Regions from separate parts of the Paenibacillus sp. FSL R7-0179 genome, predicted to be linked through region 1. Evidence: predicted binding sites of a transcription regulator. Region 1 holds the regulator's gene; each other region holds the start of a gene.
The links. Region 1 encodes LexA, which represses DNA repair genes until DNA is damaged. Its sites were predicted from a motif close to CGAACATATGTTCG; they were not measured.
Positions count from the first base shown of each region.

Region 2: the regulator LexA is predicted to act here: its motif matches at 3,743-3,756, upstream of MKX63_RS03165 (putative DNA modification/repair radical SAM protein).
Region 3: the regulator LexA is predicted to act here: its motif matches at 4,891-4,904, upstream of recA (recombinase RecA).

Region 1 covers NZ_JBBOCC010000002.1:3,179,435-3,185,419, forward strand. The annotation lists gene metH (methionine synthase) at 1-1,250, opposite strand, end outside; gene MKX63_RS30125 (FixH family protein) at 1,420-1,806, opposite strand; gene MKX63_RS30130 (HAD family hydrolase) at 2,067-2,852, opposite strand; gene MKX63_RS30135 (hypothetical protein) at 2,888-3,415, opposite strand; gene MKX63_RS30140 (DUF896 domain-containing protein) at 3,463-3,672, opposite strand; gene MKX63_RS30145 (LysM peptidoglycan-binding domain-containing protein) at 3,782-4,198, opposite strand; gene lexA (transcriptional repressor LexA) at 4,396-5,022, shown strand; gene MKX63_RS30155 (L,D-transpeptidase) at 5,210-5,548, shown strand; gene MKX63_RS30160 (hypothetical protein) at 5,627-5,845, opposite strand; gene MKX63_RS30165 (hypothetical protein) at 5,956-5,985, opposite strand, start outside.
Region 2 covers NZ_JBBOCC010000001.1:754,992-760,976, reverse strand. The annotation lists gene MKX63_RS03175 (phosphoketolase family protein) at 1-1,437, shown strand, start outside; gene MKX63_RS03170 (TIGR03915 family putative DNA repair protein) at 1,480-2,388, opposite strand; gene MKX63_RS03165 (putative DNA modification/repair radical SAM protein) at 2,388-3,698, opposite strand; gene MKX63_RS03160 (hypothetical protein) at 3,893-4,084, shown strand; gene MKX63_RS03155 (glycoside hydrolase family 3 C-terminal domain-containing protein) at 4,336-5,985, shown strand, end outside.
Region 3 covers NZ_JBBOCC010000002.1:3,323,744-3,329,728, reverse strand. The annotation lists gene MKX63_RS30845 (DUF3388 domain-containing protein) at 1-625, shown strand, start outside; gene MKX63_RS30840 (RodZ domain-containing protein) at 674-1,621, shown strand; gene MKX63_RS30835 (hypothetical protein) at 1,705-1,866, shown strand; gene MKX63_RS30830 (YajQ family cyclic di-GMP-binding protein) at 2,098-2,589, shown strand; gene pgsA (CDP-diacylglycerol--glycerol-3-phosphate 3-phosphatidyltransferase) at 2,739-3,326, shown strand; gene MKX63_RS30820 (competence/damage-inducible protein A) at 3,385-4,674, shown strand; gene recA (recombinase RecA) at 4,974-5,985, shown strand, end outside.

The DNA of each region.
Region 1 (5,985 bases):
TCTTCAAGGTTAATGGAGTTAATGATCGCTTTGCCCTGACAATACTGCAAAGCTAAGTCAATGACCTTGGGGTCCGTCGTATCGATCATCAACGGCACCTTGACCTTCTTCACGACCAGCTCCAGGAACCGCATGATATCTTCCGTCTCATCCCGGTCCGGGTCCTGCACGCAGACATCGATAACCTGTGCACCGCTCTTCACCTGGGCACGGGCAATCTCCGAAGCTTCCTCATATTTCCCCTCAACGATTAGACGCTTAAACTTCCGGGAACCGAGGACATTGGTCCGTTCACCGACCATATATGGACGGTTCTCACTCTCCACATACACCGGCTCAATCCCCGACAAAGCCGGAGGATGCTGGCCGTCCAGCTTACGCGGCGGGTAGGCCGCCATGACTTCAGCCATAGCCCGGATATGATCCGGAGTCGTTCCGCAGCAGCCGCCGGCAATGTTCAGCCAGCCCTTCTCTGCGAAGCCGCCCAGCTTACGGGCCAGGGAATCCGGGGATTCATGATAATTCCCGTTCTCATCCGGCAGCCCAGCATTCGGGTAGCAGCTGACGGCTGCTGATGAGATCGCGGACAGCGAACGGATGTGGTCACGCATGAATTCCGGTCCGGTAGCACAGTTCAGTCCGATGGATACCGGCTTCAGATGCTCCAGCGAAATATAGAAGGCTTCTATATTCTGTCCGGCCAGCGTGGTCCCCATAGGCTCAATGGTCCCCGAGATCATCACCGGCAGCGTAATTCCGCTCTTCTCAAAGGCGTTACGGATGCCGATGCTTCCAGCCTTCACGTTTAGGGTATCCTGGGATGTCTCCAGGAGCAGTGCATCCACCTTACCGTCGATCAGGGCAACCGCCTGTTCTTCATAGCTGTCTACAAGCTCCTTGAACGTGACTCCCCCGGTGACAGAGAGTGTTTTCGTGGTCGGACCCATAGCTCCTACCACATAACGCGGGCGCTGCGGTGTATCATATTTATCAGCGGCATTACGGGCAAGTCTCGCGGCCGCAAGATTAATTTCCCGGGCACGGTCCTGAATATCATATTCAGCAAGCACCACTGACGTGGCACCGAAGGTATTCGTCTCGATCAGATCCGCACCGGCCTCCAGGTATTTCTCATGAATATCCTGAATAACCTCCGGCCGGGTCAGGACCAGCATTTCATTACAGCCGTCCAGATCATCCCCGCCGAAATCCTCGCCGGTGAGCGGCACCTGTTGAATCATAGTACCCATAGCTCCATCCAGTATCAATATGCGCTGCTGCAAGCTCTCAGCAAGTGTGTATTTAGCCACTTTCCATCCCCCCAGTGAAACATTAGAGTAATTTTAGCAGAATAAAGGGATTTCGGAAAGCCTTCCTTTCCACCCTGCATTATTTGTATTTCTATTGATTTCATTTCTATTACGGCGCTACAACAAGTTTCTTGCTTGGCATGGAATGCTGCGTCCGGGCAGTCACATGTGAAGTGACGCTGAATTCGCCCGCCTCATCAAAGGTATGTTCCCCCACATAAGCCCCTTCTCCGGCACTTTCACCCTTGATTTCAACCTTCTTGGTCTTATCTGCGGCCTCATTGACCTCAAACATTACTTCTCTAGCGTCATCTACCGGTTCACCGTCCTGTGTCACCACAGCCTTGAAGCTGACTGCCGTCCCTGCGGTTACTTCTTCCGGGGTCCAGCTCAGCTCCACCTTAATCGGTGACATGGAGGAATTGGCCGCAGCATGCATCTGCATCGTCATCTCATCTTCCTTATTCCCCGAGCATCCGGCTAGCGTTATCCCCATCAATATGCATATAAGTCCCCTGCGCATCCTTGGCTTCATCATCTGAAGTCCTCCCGGTTCATAGGTAGATTTTTCTTCATTCATGAAACATATCATTTTTATATTACAATGAAAGTCAGATCGCTGCTCTCCTTATTATACACATTTTATTCAATTTGCCTTAAAGAAGCTGCATGATTCACTTGTTAATATGAGAATAGTCATATCTATATAAAAAAGCCAATACCCACTAAATAGGATACTGGCTTCATAGAATTCAATTACAGGGTGTCTACCAGCGGCAGAAGCTCGGAGAGATGGCTGATCTGGTAATCCGGCGTAATCTCCGGGTCCGATGCTTTCGCATTTCGGTTGATCCAAACCGTGGTCAGTCCGGCAGACAATCCGCCAAGAATATCTGTCGTAAGCTTATCGCCCACCATGATCCCTTGCTCTGGAGCAATATCCAACAGTCCGAGCGCGTGCTCGAAGATTCCCTTGTCCGGCTTCCCTTTGCCGAAGCTTCCCGAAATCACAACATGGTCAAAATACGGAGTAAGCTCCGGCACACCGTCCAGCTTCTCCTGCTGAAGTGCCGGGCAGCCGTTCGTCAGCAGCAGCAGCTTCACCTTACCGCGCAGCTCGTCCAGCACCTGAAGCGTCTCTTCATAGATATAGGGACGGCTGCGGCGCTCAGCGGCGAACTTGTCAGCCAGCTGTGCAGCCAGCGCTTCATCCTCTACTCCGAGTGCGGCGAGGCCGCGGCGCCAGGATTCCTTACGGTAGACAGGGGCAAGCTGTTCGAGTTGACGGAACTCCGGCTGTTCACCGGCAGTGAAGTTCGCCCACAGCGCTTCATAAGGGTTAATACCGATCAGCTTCGTGAACGGATACGTCTCATAGGATTCATAGAGTGCACGGGCTTCTCTGCGTACAGCAGCTTCCAGCTCCTGCGGATCAACGGAATCTCCAGCAGCCTCACAAGCATAACGGAAGGCTTCTTCCACGCTGCGGTCATCCCACAGCAGAGTATCGTCAAGGTCAAATAGTACGGCGGTAATCGGCATTAGTTCTCCCACTCCCTATATGCTGGTCTGTCTTCCTATTCGTGCACAAGTTCAATATTGTTGTTCTTCGCGAACTGCTCCAGACGTTCCCCCATCGCAGCGGTGTCATAACGGTTAATCAGCTTGGAGAAAATCCACTGCTTGCGCTTACCCTTATACTTAATGGTTACTACACTGCGTGATAAAGTGATTTTCTCAATATCCGCCGCAGCAAGGAAGCGTTCGCGGTTGTATTTAATAGTAGAGATACGCGCACGCTCAACCTTAAGAAACGGACGGCGGAAGAACAACAGCGCAGCGAGCAGGAAGTACAGCACTACCCCCAGCCAGTTAGCCAGAATTCCGCTTCCTTTGGCTTCGTCAATTGAGCCGACCACCCAGAACATGATGCCCAGCAGCATCAGTACAACGGGGAATAAAATATTGCGGCCTTTAAAAATATCGATGCTTTTCGCAGCAGTCTTAGTACTGGAAGTGTAAATGGAGTCCTTCCCCTGCTTCTTTCTTTGCTGGTTAACTTGCTTCGTGTTGCGTTGAACCATTCTTTCCCAAGAACGGGCCATGTAAGTTCCCCCTAGTCATCCTGTATTATCTATGAAAAGGCAACCGGCTAATGCTTAAGTCCGTTGTTGCCCTCTTCATGCTCCGGATTGTCCACAATTTCGATGGTATCAAGCTGGGCCCGAAAGTTAGTGCGGATGTTCCCCAGATAAATCTCGCGGAGCTTGGCACGTTCAGCCAGTTCCTCTTCATTCAGGCCGCCGTTCTTAGCTTTGCGTGCCAATTCATTGATGCGTGCGACCAATTCGTCAATATTCAATACGTTTCCCTCCCTCTAAATTCATTTTAACTTTGCCATGAGAAAAAGAGCTTGTCAAGGTCTACTCCCTGAAAGCTCTCCGAGTCGATCATTAGTCTGACACATTCCTTCAGTATAAAGGTAAAGTCAGAATATCTCCGGCCTTAATGACGCTGTTCTCCAAATGATTCGTCTTCCTTATTCCTTCTATATATACGGCAGTCTTCATGTCCTCAGGTTTGTTGCTTACAGCAATACTCCATAAGGTATCTCCGCGTTCGACTACGATCCGCTTATCCGGCTTCAGCGAAGAGACCGAACCGGCAAAAACATTCCCCACCACAGTAAATCCCGAAATAACAAGCATCAGCACCAGAACCATCTTCATCAGGCTGACCTGACGGAATAGTGATGATAGCGCAGCGAGACTATGAAGAACCGATTCCTTGATCTTGGTTACATTAGTATGAGCAGTTGGATTACCGGGAGCGGACACCTTGATATCGTCATTATTGTAGATGCTGTTGTAGGTACTATACTTTAACATGATCATCATCCTCCAAACACATGTTCTTGCTTTCGAAAATAATATAACACGAACATGTGTTTCGATCAATAGTTTTTTCGGAACGTTTGTTCTCTTTATTTCCGTTCTCTTATTTTCCTCATTTTAGAACTTATGTTTGTACGAACGGAAGTTCTATGTTATAATTTTCCCAAACATAGTATATGGGGTTGATACCGATGTCAAAGATTTCTAGTCGTCAGCTGGCGATCCTGGAATTTATACGTAATGAAGTCCGCAGCAAGGGTTATCCTCCGTCCGTCCGCGAGATTGGCGAGGCTGTCGGCCTGGCCTCCAGTTCTACCGTGCATGGTCACTTGGACCGGCTTGAGAAGAAGGGCCTGATCCGCCGTGACCCTACGAAGCCGCGTGCGATTGAATTACTCGGCCAGGAAGATTCAGAGAATGTGCATCAATTCGTCCAGACCGTTACCCGCATCCCGGTAGTGGGTAAGGTTACCGCTGGTGTTCCTATTACAGCTACAGAGAATATTGAGGATTACTTCCCGTTGCCTGCTCATTATGTAGGCGATAACAAGGTGTTTATGCTATCTGTCCTTGGTGACAGTATGGTGGATGCCGGAATTATGAACGGGGATTATGTCATCGTACGCCAGCAGCAGACTGCCGACAATGGCGATATTGTTGTAGCGATGACCGAAGAAGATGAAGCAACTGTGAAGACCTTCTACAAGGAACGGGATCATATCAGGCTGCAGCCGGAGAATCCGGCGTACGAGCCTCTCCGCCTTAACCGCGTTACGATTTTGGGACGGGTCATCGGATTATTCCGCGATATCCACTAATCTACTCCCCGCTTAAGAACAGGCTGCTCCGCACCAAGCGAAGCAGCCTGTTTTCTGTTCATTTGTATTCCTGAAGTGGCCAAAAAGCCGAATGCAAACATTTGTTCGCATTCGGCTTTTTGGCCACTTTTCCGTGAACCGCTGCATAGCTCCGCACATATCCTGTTACAAAGGAGTGCTGATCTATATGCCCAATTATCGAATTATCGTCGATCTGTCTCAGCGCATGCTGTACCTGCTGGATAATGACGTTGTCACCAGAGGCTTCCCTGTCGGCATCGGCAAAATGTTAACCGTCTCACCTGTAGGCGAATACACCATCATTAACAAGCAGCCCAATCCGGGCGGCCCGTTCGGTGCCTTCTGGATGGGTCTATCTAAGCCGCATTACGGCATCCACGGAACCAATGATCCTGCTTCCATCGGCCACATGGTCTCCCATGGCTGTATCCGCATGTATAACGCAGACGTTCTCACCCTGGCCGCCCTCGTTCCCATAGGTACCCGTGTTACCATCCGGGAATAGAAAAATCACAAAAACCCTTGAGACGCCAGATTGCGCCCAAGGGTTCTTTCGATTCATATGAATTAGAGCGGATACAGACTACAGTACACTTCTCAACAGACGAATAGCCACCGTATTCAAACGGATAGCCTCGCGGATCGATTCTCTGGCTGCCAGCAGCTCTCTTCTGGCCCGCGAACCTCTAGGCACTCTGCGCAGATTCTCATTGATTTCTTCCAGTCTCTCGAGCAGGATAGCCCGCTGCGTTAACAGGACATTAATGGCTCTGCGAATCCGGTTACGTTCTCTTTGGCTCATCTTTACACCTCTTTTACACTTGGATAGTATAAGAGATGCCAGGAATTGCTCCAAAGCTTGTGTGATTCGGCAGTAATGTTAGAGCTGAAGGCAGCGGGCAGGTAAACTGCTTACTTTTTGTTCAGCCTTACCCGGAATTC
Region 2 (5,985 bases), on a different contig from region 1:
GTTGACCAAAAGAACATGAAGCATGCTCCGGCCTTGCTTGAATGGCTGAACAGCTACAGACCTGAAGAACTGTTCGACGAGAACGGCCGCCTGAACGCAGATCTGGCTGAAATTCTGCCAACCGGCGACAGACGTATGGGCATGAACCCGGTAACCAATGCCGGCAAGCTGATCAAAGATCTGCACAAGCCGAACTTCCGCAACTACACTCTCGATAATTCTGCTCCAGGCCAAGTGATTGCGCAGGATATGGCCGTGCTGGGGAAATACCTGAAAGAGGTTGTTACCCTCAACGAAGAGAACCGCAACTTCCGTATTTTCGGACCGGATGAGACTATGTCTAACCGACTGGGACCTGTATTCGAAGTGACCAAGCGCCAATGGATGGATGCCATTCAGGAACCGCAGGATGAATTCCTTGCTCCATACGGCCGTGTCATTGACTCCCAGCTGTCTGAGCATCAAGCTGAAGGGATTCTGGAAGGTTATGTCCTGACTGGACGCCACGGTTTCTTCGCCAGCTATGAAGCTTTCCTGCGCGTGGTTGATTCAATGATCACCCAGCACTTCAAGTGGCTGCGCAAGGCAACAGATCAGACCTGGAGAGAAGATATTCCTTCACTGAATGTGATTGCCACATCGACAGTGTTCCAACAGGACCATAATGGCTATACCCACCAAGATCCGGGTCTGCTTGGCCATCTGGCTGACAAGAAGCCTGAGTTCATCCGTGAGTATCTGCCGTCTGATGCGAACAGCCTGCTGGCTGTGTTCGACAAGATCCTGAATGACCGCCAGAAGATCAACCTGATCGTATCCTCCAAGCATCCGCGTCCGCAGTGGTTCTCGGCAGACGAAGCGCAGGAGCTGGTGGACAAAGGCCTCAAGATCATTGACTGGGCCAGCACCGACAAGGGCGGAGAGCCGGATCTCGTCATCGCTTCTTCCGGTACTGAGCCTACAATGGAAGCCTTGGCTGCCATCTCGATCCTGCATGAGAAGCTGCCTGAGCTGAAGATCCGTTATATTAACGTAGTCGATCTGCTGAAGCTGAGAAGCCAGAAGCTTGATCCGCGCGGGTTGTCTGACGAGGAGTTTGATCAATTTTTCACAAAAGATAAACCGGTCATCTTCGCCTTCCACGGCTATGAAGGCCTGATCAAGGACCTGTTCTTCGACCGCCACAACCATAACCTGCATGTGCACGGCTACCGCGAGAATGGCGATATCACTACACCGTTCGATATGCGTGTACTCAACCAGATGGACCGCTTCGACCTCACGAAGGAAGCTGTCCTGAGCCTGCCGGAAGCAAGCAAATATCAGGCTATCGCAGACGAGATGGATGCTATGGTGCAGAAGCATCACGCGTACATCCGCGAAGAAGGCATCGACCTTCCAGAGGTGGAGAGCTGGGTATGGAAGGCTTTGAACTAAGGGCAGGATGATAGTGTTATTTCATTAATAATATAGTAAGCTTCAATCAGGGAGCGCTCCGGGGTCAGATAATGGCTGCGGGGCGCTTTTTGTGTCCAGTGAATGGAGTTGGATTATGGTCTCCAGGACCTCCGGGATCGATGAGTTCTCCCGCGGCAATGCCTTCTTCCGCTGCCCCGCGGTAAGTACAGGCACACCGCCCCGCCCATTCATCTCCACCATATGTTTCCAGTAGCGCTTCGGCATTAGTGAGGAACGCAGCCGGTCGCTCTTGCGCTCCTTGATGCCGATGGCATGGTAGAAGCCGGTCCATAAGCGGCGGTACGCCTCCTCCGTCTCATCGGGCTCGGGCGGGGTCCATCCGCTTAAGGGCACGATGGCCTCCCGTCCGGGCTCATGAATCAGCGCCGCCCCGTGGGTCTGGTCGTAGATCATGAAGCTCTCCCCCTGGAACCGGTCGCAAAAATGCTCCTGAATTACAGGCAGCACATAACCTTGCGGCTCAATGACTGCGGCCATGACCGGGCCGTATACAGAGAAGCGGACGAATCCCGTGTACAGATGTGCTTCATGGCGGAGCTGCTGAACGGCCTTCATCAGACTATTAACAGTATCATCGGCCAGCATATTCATTACCTTGCGGCCATGCTTGAAGCCGAGATACAGGAAATTCAGCAGCAGCATTTCCTTGTCGGGGGCGCAGCTCCAGAAGCTCAGGCGCACCAGCTCCTCGGCTTCGCGGCTGATCCGCAGCGGCAGGGACTTCAGTACCCGCGCGGCCTTGTCCTTGTCGGTCTCAATCCACTTGGCTTCCAGCAGCAGGCCAATTTCCCCGCCCTCAGCATGAATCGCCAGCGGGATCTCCTTCCAGGCATAGCTCTCAAATACACAGCACAGCAGACCCTCGAAGCTTCCGTCATAGGTGTACGCCAGTGCGGACGGCTTGAACATCAGGCCTTCGCCCCCTTATTGATGCTGTTCCAGTCACCGGCTGCGGGCAAGGTGGAGAGGTTGAAGTCATCGAACAGCGTGAGCTGTTCCACCTGCGGTTGCTGGAGCGCGAACTGCTCCCCGGACATGAGTGAGCGAAGCAGCGTATGTTCGCTTACCTTCAGTCCCTCCAGCGGCTTATCCTTGCAGGTGATGACGAACTGGGCGCGCTTCAGAACCACTCCCAGCTTCTTCAGCGCATGGAAATCAAGCGATCCGGCCCGTCTGGCCTTTACGATCCGCTGTGCACTTCTTACGCCAATGCCGGGTACACGCAGCAGCATTTCGTACGGAGCGCGGTTGATCTCAACGGGGAACTGCTCCCTGTGGTTAACGGCCCAGCTGCATTTGGGGTCCAGCAGCGGGTTGAAGTTCGGTACGGCCTCATCCAATAATTCATTCGCCTTGAAGCCGTAGAAGCGCAGGAGCCAATCGGCTTGATAGAGCCGATGTTCCCGCAGCAGCGGCGGCTTGGTGTCCAGAGCGGGCAGGAGGGAATCCTCCACAACCGGGGTATAGGCAGAGAAGAAGACGCGCTTGAGCGAGTATTTGCGGTATAGGCCTTCCGTCAGATTAAGGATCTGGTAATCCGTATCGGGTGTTGCCCCCACGATCATCTGGGTGCTCTGTCCGGCCGGAGCGAAGCGGGGTGCGTGATTATACCGGACGATATCGGAGCGGTTCTCCTTGATCCGGCTGCTAATCAGCCCCATCGGCTTCAGGATGGATACCTTGCTCTTATCGGGAGCAAGCCGTCCTAGGCTTTCCTGCGAGGGCAGCTCAATATTGACGCTCATGCGGTCGGCGAGCAGCCCCAGTCTGGACAGCAGGACTTCGTCTGCTCCAGGGATGGCTTTTACATGAATATAACCGTTGAAATGATAGACATTGCGCAGCAGCTCAAGTGCAGCAATTAACTGCTCGGTGGTGTAGTCCGGACTGCGCATAATGCCTGAGCTAAGGAATAGTCCTTCTATATAATTACGGCGGTAGAATTGCATGGTGATATCTGCGATCTCTTCGGGGGTGAAGGCCGCCCGGCGGATGGGGTTGGACTTGCGATTGATGCAGTACGCACAATCATACACACAGCCGTTGGTCATAAGTACCTTGAGGAGCGAAATACAGCGGCCGTCCGCCGCGAAGCTGTGACAGATGCCCATCGCGGAGGTGTTGCCCAGTGCCCAGGCCTGACCCTTGCGGTCCGAACCGCTTGAAGTGCACGCCACATCGTATTTGGCTGAAGCGGTCAGAATCTCTAGTTTCTCCATTACATCCACGGTCTCAATCCCCCTCATATGTGAGCATTATATACCGAACGTACGTTCTTGTCAAAAGCACAAACTACCTCACTGGCCGCCTGCAAAATGTATGCGCATTCCTTCTTGTGCTATAATAGAAATTGATGGTTCATGGAATGAGGAATCATACGGTTATTGAAAATCGGGTTAGGAGTGTTGCTGAAGTGAGAGGATATAACATATGGCGGCCCATCATGCTGATTGCGGTTGCGCTGCTGACAAGACAGTTAGTGACAAGTGTGTGCCTGATGTTCGGTATGTCGCAGGAATCGGCAGGCAGTGTAGCCATGCTGGGCATGATCGTTGCCGCTCTTATTATGTACAACCGCATGATGAAGGGCCGCCGCCGCAGATAAAATAAATAGAAGATCCGGACGTATCTATTCAGGCGGAACGGATTGCATAGGAACAGGCTTGAGAGACGCCCGCACAGGTGTCTTTTTATTTTAGAGCGGTGCTTGAATAATATGGCTGGAGCTTATATTCTTAGAAGGATATGCTATATGAAGGACCATACAGATTCAAGGTAACGTACATCCTTGCGGGGAAGGCGTTGTCTATAGAATCAACCCACAGCATGGGAAACGAACATACAGGAGGAAACCAATTGAGTACACAGAACATTGGAGTGCCGTTAGAGGGTTTTGCAGAATTTAGCCGGACGGTAGCCGCAGAAGGTGCGGTACTGCTGAAGAATGAGGGACAGGTGCTTCCGCTGGGTAACGGTGAGAGCGTGGCTGTTTTTGGCAGAATACAGGTGAATTACTACCGCAGCGGTACAGGATCGGGCGGTAGCGTTCACGTTGCATATACGACGAACCTGCTGGATGGACTGCGCAGCAAGAAGAACATTAGCGTGAATGAAGAGCTGGCTGCAGCCTACGAGGCCTGGATCGGGCTGAACCCGTTCGATGACGGCGGCAAGGTATGGGCTGCGGAGCCGTGGAACCAGAAGGAAATGCCGCTTACGGACGAGCTGGTGAAGCAGGCAAGAAGCCAGTCAGCCAAAGCGGTTGTGGTTATTGGACGTACGGCGGGCGAGGATCAGGATAATGCCGATACCGCAGGCAGCTACCGGCTGACGGAAGATGAGAAGGCGATGCTTGTCGCGGTTACGGCTCATTTTGAACAGACGATTGTGGTGCTCAATGTGTCCAATATCATGGATATGAGCTGGGTAAATGACGCTGCTTATGTGAATCCTATCTCTGCTGTGATCTATTCCTGGCATGGGGGCATGGAGGGTGGTCACGCGATTGCCGATGTTCTGGCGGGAGAGGTTACGCCAAGCGGCAAGCTGACGGATACCATTGCCTATTCCATTGATGATTACCCGTCGACCCGCAACTACGGTAACGAGTTCAAGAACCTGTACGAGGAAGATATCTATGTAGGCTACCGTTATTTCGAGACCTTCTGCCCGGATAAGGTTCAGTATGAATTCGGCTACGGGATCTCGTATACGACCTTCAAGCTGGAGCCGGAGGAAGCGAAGCTGGTGGACCAGGCGGGCGAGCCGCAGATTGAAATCGGCGTCACTGTAACGAATACGGGAGCCGTATACGCCGGTAAAGAAGTCGTGCAGGTATATTATGAAGCGCCGCAGGGACAGCTGGGTCAGCCGGCCAAAGCGCTGGCAGCCTTCGCTAAGACCAAGCTGCTGGAGCCTGGTGAGTCTCAGCGCCTTACCGTGAGCTTCCCGCTCCATTCCATGGCTTCCTATGATGACGCCGGAGTGACCGGGCATGCTTCTGCTTATGTGCTGGAAGCCGGTACCTACCGTTTCTATGCAGGCACCAGTGTCAAAGCAGTGTCAGCAGTGCTTCTGGATGGACAAGAAGGCTATGTGCTGGAAGAGCTCAAGGTCGTGGAGCAGCTGGAAGAAGCGATGGCACCTACCGAGAGCTTCATGCGGATGAAGCCGGGTGCCCGCAAGGCAGACGGTTCGTATGAGCTTGTCTCCTCCGAGGTACCTACACGTAAGGTGGATCTGGCGGAGCGGATTGAACGCAATCTGCCGCAGACTCTCGAGCAGACCGGCAATCAGGGATACACCCTGAGAGATGTCCATGACGCAAAAGTCAGCATGAGCACGTTCATTGCCCAGCTAAGCGACCAAGATTTGGCGGCGATTGTCCGGGGCGAAGGGATGAGCAGCCCGCTGGTCACTCCGGGTACGGCTTCGGCGTTCGGGGGCGTCAGCGACAGTCTGTTCAGCTATGGCATTCCGGTTGCTGCTACAGCGGACGGCCCATCC
Region 3 (5,985 bases), 140 kb from region 1:
GCTGGAAACCAGCGACGATGAGAAGATCATGCTGATGGGCGAGATGCTCAAGAAAGTTGATAATATAACGGTTACGGCACTCCGTACACCGCGGCTTGTCGACCGGCTGGCCGTCCGGCATGGACGGTATATCGACCGTGATTCGGATGACCGCAAGACCTTCCGCTTCACCCGCGATGAGCTCGGGCTGCTGGTGGATTTCCTGGGTGAGCTGTTTAAGAGGGAAGGCAATCAGGTTATAGGACTACGTGGCATGCCGCGGGTAGGCAAGACAGAATCGATTATTGCCGGCAGTGTCTGTGCGATGAAGCGCTGGACGTTTGTCTCCTCTACGCTGCTGCGCCAGACCGTCCGCAGCCAGCTCGCTGAAGACGAGATGAATCCGCATAATGTATTTATCATTGACGGGATCGTCAGCACCATCCGCTCAAACGAGAAGCATTATAACCTGCTGCAGAATGTCATGAGTATGGCAAGCACCAAGGTGATTGAGCATCCTGATATTTTTGTGCGGGAGTCCGAATTCACCTTCGATGACTTCGATATTATTATTGAGCTGCGCAACGCACCGAACGAAGAGATATTGTACGAGTCGTTTACGACAAGCTACAGTGAAGATCTTTAATATATTTCATTTAGAGCATTGCTCACACAACATTCAGGAGGTGATGGTATGTCGGAACTGGGCCGGCATTTGAAGGAGGCTCGTCTGCAAAAGGGGATGAGTCTTGATGATGTCCAGGAAGTAACAAAGATCCGTAAAAAATATTTGGAAGCCATCGAAGCAGGGGATTATAAAGTGCTTCCGGGCAGCTTTTATGTCCGGGCCTTTATCAAAACCTATGCCGAGGCGGTCGGTGTTAACCCGGATGAGCTGATGGAGGAGCATGGCAATGTGCCTGCCGCTCCCGTCGATACTACCATGGAGACCGTAATTCAGAAGCGGAGCCGAAAGCCTGAAACGGAGCGTAATGCCAAGTGGCTGCCGACCTTGCTGATGTGGACCTTCCCGGTGCTGATCCTGGTAGTCATCTACCTATATGCTTCTTCCACGATAAATGATTCGGGGCCGAAGAAAGCGGATAACGCAAGCCTGACTGAGGCAACGCAAGATCCGGCCAAGGTGAAGCCTTCACCTACGGCCGCTGGCGGGGGAGCAGTGCCCTCTGCGACAGCGGATGCGGCAGCTACAGCTGATGCAGGAGCCGCAGCTACTACTGCGCCTTCTGCAACTCCAGAGCCGTCTCCATCGGCTTCTCCGGGAGCGGTCACAGTTACTCAGGACCGTAAATCAGGCAAGACGACGATCTATAAGGTCTCCGCGCCTGCTGGAAGCCAAGTTCAGGTCGTGATTGCCTCCACCGGAGTCAGTTGGCTTGAAGTGTACAAGGGTGAGAACTCCAAGGGGGAGAAGCTCAGCTTCGGGAACACCAAGGCCGGCGATAATCTCAGCTTCACGCTGGACAGCCAAGGCATGTATATCAAGTCAGGCTATTCACCGGCTACGGCAATTTCGGTTAACGGACAGGCGATCACCGACGGCAAAACCTCCTCTCGTCTGCTGCTTGAACTGGATAACGGGACTGACGGCGCTACTGGCGGGAGTACTACCGGAGAATAGTACATCCCATGTATAGTCTTTGGCGGATTGGAGAACCTAGAAGTGTTTAACAGTTCTCTCGCCAAAGTGAGGTGTATTCTCTCATGACCGTCAGCTGGATTGTAACAGGGCTTGGCATTATTGTCAGTCTCCTGGGGTATTATTTAACACCGGGCGCCTGGGGATATGGCATTCTGGGCTTTGGACTGGCACATGTTCTGCTGGGGATTCTGGATATGTTCCGGGCTCCTGCACGCAGCAGATAATATCTAGAGGTGAGCGTCTCCCGGACAGGTTCCGGGAGGCGTGTTTTTAGGTGCAAATATAAGAATTTATATGTTCACGCTATAAATTATCCTTCTATTTCTCGCTGAAACGTTACCGTCCTTACAAAGGACGGAATGCCGTTTTCACTTGACTCTTTTCCAGTATTAGACTTAGCAGCGCCTATCTCATATAATAGGAACAGACTAATTGTAACTAAAGGATGTGGAACCATGAGTTCAGAAAGTTCATTTGATATCGTATCCAAGATGGATATGCAGGAGCTGACCAATGCGGTTCATCAGACCGAGAAGGAAATCGAGAACCGGTTTGATTTCAAGAACAGCAAGAGCAGTCTGAAGCTGGAGAAGGATGCGCTTGTCATTGCCTCTGAGGATGAATACAAGCTGAATGCAGTAATCGATATCCTCCAGACCAAGATGGTGAAGCGGGGAATCACGCTAAAGAATATGGATTTCGGCAAAGTGGAGCCGGCTTCGCTCGGCACAGTGCGCCAGCGGCTGGGACTGCGGCAAGGAATAGACCAGGAGAACGCGAAGAAGATCAATATTTTGATCCGCGATTCCAAGCTGAAGGTCAAGAGCACGATTCAGGGTGATCAGATTCGTGTGACCGGCAAGAGCCGCGACGACCTCCAGCAGATTATTCAGCTTTTACGCAAGGCTGATTTGCCGCTTGATTTACAGTTTAACAATTTAAAGTAAGATCATGTGCCCCGCAGTGTATACTTACCTTACTTGCGGGGTGCTTCATGTTTTTTTGACACTTATTTATGGCTATAATATACTAGCTAAGCAGTTTTGAAGAACATGCTGGAATAACGGATTCGTATGGACTAGGGGAGGAACCTTCAGTGAATTTACCCAACCGCATCACATTAGCGCGTATTTGCCTTATCCCAATCATGATGTTTTTTCTGCTGGTGGACTTCAGCTTCTATCCGGAACCGATACATTGGGGCTCCTTTCAGCTTTCAATTAATCACTTGGTAGCGGCAGTTATTTTTCTGCTGGCAGCCAGTACCGATGGAATTGACGGTTACATAGCCAGAAAATATAACATGGTCACCAATCTGGGTAAGCTGCTCGATCCCTTAGCGGATAAGCTGCTGGTCTCAGCCGTACTGATCTCATTGGTTGAGCTGGGAAGATGCGATTCCTGGATTGCCATTGTCATCATCAGCCGTGAGTTTGCCGTGACCGGACTGCGCCAGGTGGCACTATTGGAAGGGAAGGTAGTGGCTGCAAGCAAGTGGGGTAAGGTAAAAACAGTGATTCAGATTGTTGCCATTTCACTGCTGCTGCTTAACAACTTCCCGTTCCAGTTCGTCAGCATCCCCGTGGATGACATTGCAATCTGGGCTGCAGCCATCATTACCATTTACTCTGGCATTGATTATTTCGTGAAGAATAAGGAGCTGCTGGATTTGAACAAAGCCTGAGATGCTGAAACAGGCTAAGCCTTGCAGGATACCTACAATCAGGAGGAGAACGTCAGCTATGAAAGCAGAGATAATTGCCGTTGGAACAGAACTTTTACTTGGACAAATCGTGAACAGCAATGCCCAGTTTCTATCGGTAGAGCTGGCTGCATTAGGCATTGACGTTTATTTTCAGACCGTTGTGGGAGATAACAAAAACCGTCTGCTGGAAGCGATCCGGATTGCTCAGAGCCGGGCGGATGTTATATTATTCACCGGCGGCATCGGTCCGACCGAGGATGATCTGACCAAGGATGCGCTGGCTGCGGCGCTTGGCCGGACCCTGCACATCGACCAGCTGGCCATGGATCATGTGCAGCGCTTCTTCGATGACCGCAAGATTGTAATGACTGAGAATAACCGCAAGCAGGCGCTTGTCATTGAAGGGACGACCCCATTGTCCAATGATACCGGCCTTGCGGTAGGAATTGCTTTTGCAGAAGAGGGCAAATATTATATTGTGCTGCCGGGCCCGCCCCGGGAGATGAAGCCGATGTTCACGGATAAGGCCAAGCCATGGCTTCAGCAGCATGCACTTACTAGTGAAATGCCGCTCTACTCGAAGATGCTTAAGTTCGCCGGGATTGGCGAGTCGCTGCTGGAGGACAAGCTGATTGATCTGATCCGCAGCCAGAGCGATCCTACGATTGCCCCGTATGCCAAGGAAGGCGAAGTGACCGTGCGCATCTCTACCAAAGCGCCGTCCGAGCGGGAAGCTATGGTTAAGCTTGATGCACTTGAGAAGAAGATTGCTGCTATTCTGCCGGAGAATCTGTATGCCAACATTGATGTGCCGCTGGAGCAGCTGATTGTGGACTGGATGGCGGATGCGGGGCTGACGCTGAGTGCTGCCGAGAGCTGTACGGGCGGGCTGCTGATGGAGAGCATTACGAATATCCCGGGCAGCGCCTCCATGTTTGCCGGGGGCATCGTCTGTTATTCCAATGATATTAAGAAGAAACTGCTGAATGTGCCTTCCGCTATGCTTGAAGGCCCGGATGCCCCGGGAGCGGTGAGCCGCGAGGTGGCGGAGGTGCTGGCTGAGCAGGTGCGTATGATCGGTGACACGGACTTCGGCTTATCGGTTACCGGTGTAGCCGGTCCGGGATATTCCGAGCGTAAGCCGGTCGGACTTGTGTTCGTGGGTCTGGCTGAGCGGGGCTGCAAAACAGAGGTATATGAGCTGAATCTGAAGGGCAGCCGTGAGAACATCCGCCTGCGCACAGTCAAGGCGCTGCTGTACCGTTTGTGGCGACGGCTGGAAGAACGCAAGGTAGCCACTCCGCTGGAAGGCTCGGCCTTGCAATAACGGTTCAAGGCAGTATATAATTTAGGTATGCGGAAGAACCGTGGCTTGAGCAATCATGCTGCGGTTTTTTGTTTTATATCAGGTATAACAAATTATCCTATGATTGTTCCTGTTTACGTAAGAAGCGGAAGAGAAGCTGCCTGCTAAGTCCTTGCATCCGGAAGGAGGTTAGTATCTTACAATAAAAGGGAGTATTATCCCTGGGAGCAAAAAAAACGAATGTATGTTCTAAAAAAGACTTGGCAAGACCTTCAAAACACGTTATTATAATACTATAAACAGTGAAGGAAGTGGTCTGATTGTCAGATCGTCGTGCAGCGCTTGATATGGCGCTTCGTCAAATAGAAAAACAATTCGGTAAAGGTTCGGTAATGAAACTGGGAGAATCCACTCACATGAAAGTGGAAGTTGTACCTAGCGGATCTTTGGCACTTGATATTGCACTAGGTATTGGCGGACTTCCCAAAGGACGTATTATTGAAGTATATGGACCGGAATCTTCCGGTAAGACGACGGTTGCCCTTCATGCGATTGCTGAAGTACAGAAGCAGGGCGGACAAGCTGCCTTCATCGATGCTGAGCATGCGCTTGATCCTAAGTATGCTAAGGCGCTTGGTGTTAACATTGATGAACTGCTGCTGTCCCAGCCTGATACAGGTGAACAGGCCCTGGAAATCGCTGAAGCGCTTGTACGCAGTGGAGCAGTAGACATCATTGTAGTTGACTCTGTAGCAGCACTGGTACCAAAGGCAGAAATTGAAGGCGACATGGGTGATTCCCACGTAGGCTTGCAGGCCCGTCTGATGTCTCAGGCATTGCGGAAGCTGTCAGGTGCCATCAACAAATCCAATACCATTGCGATCTTCATTAACCAGCTTCGTGAGAAGATCGGCGTAATGTTCGGTAACCCTGAGACCACTCCGGGTGGACGCGCTCTGAAATTCTACTCCTCGGTCCGTCTGGATGTGCGCCGGGTAGAGAGCATCAAGATGGGTAACGATGTCGTGGGTAACCGCACGAAGATCAAGGTTGTGAAGAACAAGGTAGCGCCTCCGTTCAAGCAAGCGGATGTAGATATCATGTACGGCGAAGGAATCTCCAGAGAAGGAAGCCTTGTGGATATCGGTACAGAGATGGATATCGTTAACAAGAGCGGTGCCTGGTATTCCTATGAAGGCGAACGTCTGGGTCAAGGACGTGAGAATTCCAAGCAGTTCCTGAAGGAACATCAGGATATTGCCCTGCTGATCGAGAATAAGATCCGTGAGGCCAGCAACCTGACAACTCTGGTTGAGGCGCCATCTGAAGCAG